2 regions of the Pedobacter sp. SAFR-022 genome follow, and region 2 is predicted to be linked to the other one. Evidence: riboswitches for the same ligand, from Rfam matches in the RefSeq annotation. Region 2 holds a riboswitch; the other holds the start of a gene.
The links. Region 2 has a riboswitch for S-adenosylmethionine ahead of ACTHQF_RS07120 (O-acetylhomoserine aminocarboxypropyltransferase/cysteine synthase family protein). Riboswitches for the same ligand answer to the same signal wherever they lie in the genome.

Region 1: linked by a shared signal. The riboswitch ahead of metH (methionine synthase) and the one ahead of ACTHQF_RS07120 (O-acetylhomoserine aminocarboxypropyltransferase/cysteine synthase family protein) in region 2 are both predicted to bind S-adenosylmethionine.

What each region holds. Positions count from the first base shown of each region.
Region 1 is NZ_JBQCME010000007.1:43,627-47,046, forward strand. It holds gene metH (methionine synthase) at 1-2,223, opposite strand, end outside; SAM riboswitch class I at 2,315-2,425, opposite strand; gene ACTHQF_RS15220 (rhodanese-like domain-containing protein) at 2,589-3,041, shown strand; gene ACTHQF_RS15225 (zinc-dependent metalloprotease) at 3,042-3,420, opposite strand, start outside.
Region 2 is NZ_JBQCME010000002.1:283,275-286,694, reverse strand. It holds gene ACTHQF_RS07130 (hypothetical protein) at 1-315, opposite strand, end outside; gene ACTHQF_RS07125 (trans-sulfuration enzyme family protein) at 424-1,539, shown strand; SAM riboswitch class I at 1,694-1,805, shown strand; gene ACTHQF_RS07120 (O-acetylhomoserine aminocarboxypropyltransferase/cysteine synthase family protein) at 2,046-3,365, shown strand; gene ACTHQF_RS07115 (homoserine O-acetyltransferase family protein) at 3,372-3,420, shown strand, end outside.

The sequences.
Region 1 (3,420 bases), on a different contig from region 2:
ACTTTGGTTCTCATCAGGGTTGTCCAGCTTCTCCTGCTCTATAAAGGGCAGTAGATAGGCAACGGCTTTCTTCATTACGCGGGCAGACTTCACCACCTGCGGCAGGAACATCTTTCCGGCGCCAAACAGGTCGCCCACGATGTTCATACCGTCCATCAAAGGTCCTTCGATAACCTGAATGGGTTTAGCATATTGCTGACGAGCTTCTTCAACATCGTCATCCAGGTATTCTATAATGCCTTTTACCAGGGCGTGAGATAGTCTTTCTTCAACCGTACCTTTGCGCCAGGCTTCATTACGCACCACTTCCTTGCCTTTACTTTTAATCGTATCTGCATATTCTACCAGGCGCTCTGTGGCATCATCGCGACGGTTGAAAAGTACATCTTCTACCAGTTCCAGTAGTACTGGAGGAATTTCTTCATACACCTCCAACATGCCCGCATTCACGATACCCATCGTCAGGCCAGCCTTGATGGCGTGGTACAAAAATGCGGAGTGCATCGCTTCACGCACGGTGTTGTTGCCGCGGAAAGAGAAAGAGATGTTGGAAACACCACCACTCACATGTGCATGCGGCAGGTTCTCCTTGATCCAACGGGTAGCGTTAATGAAGTCTACCGCATAGTTGTTGTGCTCTTCCAGGCCAGTACCCACGGTCAGAATGTTCGGGTCAAAGATGATGTCGGCGGGGTAGAAGCCCACTTCGTTCACCAGGATGTCGTAGGAACGCTGACAGATCTCAATCCTGCGTTCCAGGTTGTCTGCCTGTCCTTGTTCATCGAAGGCCATCACCACCACAGCTGCACCATACTGCATGATCTTCCTTGCACTTTCCTTAAACTTCTCTTCACCTTCCTTCAGGGAGATGGAGTTCACAATACCTTTTCCCTGGATACACTTCAAACCTGCTTCAATAACCGTCCATTTGGAGGAGTCGATCATGATGGGCAGTTTTGAAATGTCCGGTTCAGAGGCGATCAGATTAAGGAACTTGGTCATGGCAGCCTCTGAATCGATCATACCCTCATCCATGTTCACATCGATGATCTGGGCACCACCTTCCACCTGCTGGCGGGCTACGCTGAGTGCTCCCTCATAATCACCTCCAAGGATCAACTTGGAGAATTTAGGTGAACCGGTAATGTTGGTCCGTTCGCCGATGTTTACGAAGATACTCTCTGGGGTTATGGTAACAGGTTCCAGTCCGCTGAGACGCAGGTGCATGTCAATGGACGGAATCTTCCTGGGTTGTACGTTTTTCGCTTTCCCGGCAATGCACTTGATGTGATCAGGCGTGGTGCCGCAGCAACCACCCACGATATTCACAAAGCCATGCTCAATGAAATCTTCCACGAAGTGTGCGGTTTCATGTGGCTGCTCGTCGTAGGCGCCGAACTCATTTGGTAAACCTGCATTCGGATAAGCAGAAATGTAGCAGCCTGCTTTTGCGGAAAGCTCTTCAATGTGCGGCCGCATTTCTTTCGCACCCAGGGCACAGTTAAAACCAATGCTTAACGGTTTGGCATGCGCAACTGAGTTTAAGAATGCTTCTGCCGTTTGGCCAGATAGGGTCCGGCCGGAAGCATCCGTAATCGTGCCGGAGATCATGATCTCCAGTTTACGGCCTATTTCATGTTCATACTTTTTGATGGCCACAATAGCAGCCTTTGCATTCAGCGTATCAAAGATGGTTTCAATCAGAAGTACATCAGCACCGCCGTCAACCAGTCCACGTACCTGCTCGGTATAGGCGGCTTCCAGCTCGTCGAAGTAAATGGCGCGGAAGCCAGGGTCATTCACATCGGGCGACATGGAAAGCGTGCGGTTTGTCGGGCCAATGGCCCCAGCTACAAAACTCCTGCGCTCCGGGTGTTCAGCCATAAACTCCCTTACGGTTTCCTTGGCGATTCTTGCACCTTCATAGCTCAGTTCGTAAGACAGATCTTCCATCTGGTAATCGGCCATGGAGATCCGTTGTGTGCTGAAGGTATTGGTTTCTATGATATCGGCACCTGCTTTCAGGTACTCCAGATGGATCGCCTTGATGACATCAGGGCGTGTAAGGTTTAATAAATCGTTATTCCCTTTCAGGTCGCAAGGATGATCCTTGAACCTTTCTCCTCTGAAATCAGCTTCTGTAAGCTGGTAACGTTGGATCATGGTGCCCATAGCACCATCGATAATCAGTATGCGTTTTTCGAGTTCTTCTCTAATGCTCATTTCCTAGGTAATTAAGCATACCTGCTTCGCAGATCATTGCAAAGGCGTGTATACTAAAGGCTTAATCAAGATTCCGGGGTAGGATTCGAATCACTTATCTTTCTGTAGCCGCGATGAAATGGCTCCAGTAGAATGTAGCACCTTGTAAGCACAGGTTGCTAAGACTTCGCAGGGTCTGTCCCTCCATCTTTCTCTATAAGCAGCTACAAAAATGCAACAAAGAATAGTATAAAACAAGAAAAATGGATTTTAGGCCAATTAAATTGTAAACGGCGTCCAACCAGTTGCTCTGCTCCAAATATTATTCTGAACCTGGTTGCTTCCCTTTGCATAGGAGCTTCTATCTTTACCTAAAATTACCAGCTATGAAAAACCTTAAATTTCTTTGTATAAATGTCCTTGCCTGTATGCTGTTTGTGGTAACAGCTAATGCGCAGGGCCTCAGCCTGAAAAAGCAGGTCTGGCCGGATAAACATCTGATGCAAACCAAGACTTTGGTCGACATCCTTCAGAATCCAAGGGCGGCAAAGCCGAACATTTACAACATCGGATTCGTGGGAAACATCCAGGGTGCAAAGAAACTTGCTGCGGCAAGTAAAGAAGAAGGGCTGGCACAGCTTAAATCCGAACTAAAGGATAAACCGAAGACCAGCCCGATTGTCATTTATTGTGGCTGTTGCCCCTTTGAGCATTGCCCGAATGTAAAGCCCGCTTTTACTATGCTGCAAAAGCTAGGCTATACCAATGCCAAGATCCTGAACCTTCCAACCAGCATCAAAGCCGATTGGACGGATAAAGGTTATCCTATGGCAAAATAGTTACAGGTTGTTGTAACTGCATTGAGTTAAGAAGTCCATGCCAGGCATGCCGATTGGTGCGCCTGGAGGCATTTCGGTAGCTTCAGGAGTTACAAACTTGTTGGGCTCCCGTTTAAATTCATCTATTTGCGACAGCGCGAACAGGTAGGTCGACTTATCCCTTGCATCAGCATTGGGCAGTTTGTTATTCATCCAGGTTTTAAGTTCTTCAAGTTCATACAAGGCCTGGCCGCGTACAACTTCAGAAGCTCTGGTATTCGCTGCAAGCATGATCAGGTACTTCAGTACCTGGTTATTCACCACGGTCTGTAGTTCTCCTTTATAGCCCTTTTCTTTTCCAGTCTTCCAGGTTTTTTCAACTAGCCGGTCAGCAACTTCT
Region 2 (3,420 bases):
ATCCGCCGGGCTTGCTGACCAGAAAATGCTCTGTGTTTTAGCCACACAGCCCTCTGCCCCACCAGATAAAATGTAACTTCCGTTACCGCTGTTGGTTAAACTCCATGTACTACCATTGAAACAGCTTGCAGAAGCCTCTCCCAGAAAAGATCTAACTGCTATAGCAGGTACGCCTTCGTAACTCACGTTGCTTAAAACCCATGTTCCTGTAACATTACCGCGCTTTATGGTGCTGGCATTCTTTGTTGAGGAACAACTTTGCAACACCATTATAGCACTACACAAAATGGCTGCGATTACTAATATTCTTTTCATAAAATTGTTTTTTCATCATAACTTACACAAATCCTGCCAAAGCGTGGATCAATTAATTCCGAACCTTAATTTTGTTCATCAAAAGAACGTTTTTTAAAATACACTAAAATGAAAACAGAAACCATTGCCATACATGCCGGGAACTTAGTAAAGAGTAATACGGGTGATGTTACTCAGCCACTTAGCTTATCTACCACATTTTTCAGGGATGAAAATGGTGGCTACCCAGGCGGACATATGTATAGCAGGGTCAGTAATCCAAACCGCTCCACGCTTGAAAATTTACTCGCTACGCTAGAAAAGGGTGTCGAATGTTGCGCATTTTCCTCAGGTAATGCAGCAGGAATGGCAGTATTTCAGGCGCTGAAACCTGGCAGCCACATCATCGCACCAGATGATATGTACTGGGGCTTTAAGAAACAGTTGCAGACTATTTTTAAAGACAGTCTGGAGATCGATTTTGTTGACCTCACCAACACCGGGGGCATTGCCGATTACATCAAAGAAAACACGGTGATGATTTGGATCGAAACCCCATCTAATCCACTATTGAAGATCACAGACATCAGGGCCCTCAGTGCGATTACCAAAAAGCATAATTTGATCCTGGCTTGCGACAGCACCTTTGCTTCACCGATATTACAGCAACCTATTACCTTAGGTGCAGACATTGTGATGCACTCCACGACTAAATATATTGGAGGACACAGCGACGTGCTGGGCGGCGCTTTGATTACTGCGAAAAAGGATGAGGTTTGGGAACGAATCCGTAATATCCAGCAAATTGGCGGAGCAGTACCATCACCTTTCGATAGCTTCCTGTTGGTGCGAAGTATCAAAACATTGCCCTACCGCATGCGCGGGCACTGCAGCAATGGTATGGCCTTGGCGCAGTACCTGGAAAAACATCCGCAGATCGAAGCCGTTTATTATCCAGGGCTAGCCTCACATCCCCAACATCAGATCGCAAAGGAACAGATGTCTGATTTCGGTGGAATGATGTCAGTATTGATCAAAGGAGGCTTCGAAGAAGCAAAAAAGGTGGTTAATCAAGTGAAGTTGTTTGCCCAAGCAACGAGTCTTGGTGGCATAGAAAGTCTGATCGAACACCGGGCCTCTGTAGAGGGCCCTGACACCAAAACCCCGGGTAACCTACTGCGCATATCGGTTGGGCTGGAGCACGTTGATGACTTGATTGAAGATTTTAACCAAGCCCTTGGCTAATTATTTTATTTGGCAAACGTATATTTTAGCTCCAAGTATCCGAATTTTAGGTAGCTGAAAATATTTTTTCAGAATAAAATTTTGAACTTGAAGATCTAAAATATACATTTGTGACATCAGCGATGCTGAACTAATCAATACCGGTAAATGGTTTGATTTATTAAGAAGTGGCGAGAGACAGGCTCATTAACCCACTGGCAACCCTCCTAACACGAGAAGGTGCCAATTCCTGACCAGAGGGCATGGAGCCACTGGAAAAATAATATTAAACTAAATGAAAACGAACCATCAACGTCTGTTGGCAGTCAGACAAAATCATTTGCCACAATCCAACCTTCTTATCCTACCTGGAACCAACATTTGCAGAATTGTAGCTGCTGCAGATGATATGTGCTGTTGCATATCTTAAACTCAAAAATCTTCCTTCTATGTTAAGCCATTCAATTAGGAAGGCCTCGTAACGGGGTACGCTTTTTTACAAGAATAATTTTAACTAATTTAAAGATATGTCAACTTCATATAAATTTGAAACGCTGCAACTACATGCAGGTCAAGAGATTGATCCAACTACAGGATCTCGCGCAGTACCAATTTATCAAACCACTTCTTACGGATTCAAGAACTCAGAACATGGTGCAAACCTGTTTGCATTGAAGGAATTCGGAAACATTTACACCCGTTTAATGAACCCGACGACGGATGTTTTTGAGAAGCGTATCGCTGCACTAGAGGGCGGTGTAGCTGCTGTGGCGGTAAGTTCTGGTCAGGCAGCCCAATTCCTTGCCTTGACAAACATTCTACAAGCGGGCGACAACTTTGTTTCTTCGACACACCTATATGGTGGCAGTTACAACCAGTTTAAAGTCTCTTTCAAAAAGCTGGGTATAGAAGTAAAGTTTGCACAAGGTGATAATCCGCAGGATTTTGAAGCCAAGATAGATGAGAAAACAAAAGCGATCTATGTAGAAACCATTGGAAATCCTTCGTTCAGCATTCCTGACTTTGAAAGGATCTCCTCCATAGCTCAAAAACATGATCTGCCATTGATCGTAGATAATACCTTTGGTGCTGGTGGATACCTGTTCAGGCCGCTGGAACATGGGGCGAATGTTGTTGTAGAATCGGCAACGAAGTGGATCGGCGGACATGGTACCAGCATCGGCGGTGTAATCGTTGACGGCGGAAACTACAACTGGGGCAATGGTAAATACCCGCAGTTTACCGAACCGTCCGAAGGTTATCATGGTCTGGTGTTCAATGATGTTTTTGGAATTGGTGGTCCTTTTGGAAACATTCAATTCGCAATCCGTACAAGAGTTGAGGGTTTGCGCGACTTCGGTCCTTCCATCTCTCCTTTTAACTCCTTTTTACTGATTCAGGGTCTTGAAACCTTATCATTACGTGTACAGCGTCACGTTGAAAATGCTTTGGCTTTAGCAACATGGTTGGAGAAACATCCTGCGGTGAAGAGTGTAAGTTACCCTGGACTAGAAAGCAGTCCATATCACGCTTTAGCGAAGAAATACCTTCAGAATGGATTCGGCGCGGTGTTGTCTTTTGAACTTCAGGGGGAAAAAGAACAGGCTATTACGCTGGTAGACAATCTGAAATTGGTGAGCCACCTGGCCAATGTGGGTGATGCAAAAACGTTGATCATCCAGCCTTCTGCAACAACACACCAACAATTGAGCGCTGAAGAACAACGCCAGGCAGGTGTAACACCTACACAATTGAGAGTATCCGTTGGTATTGAACATATTGACGACATAAAAGCTGACTTTGAACAGGCATTTCAGAAGATCTCGGGTACGGATGTTGCAAGCTAATTTGAAATGAGCGAAGTACAATATTTTCATGCCGCAGAAGGCCTGACACTCGAAA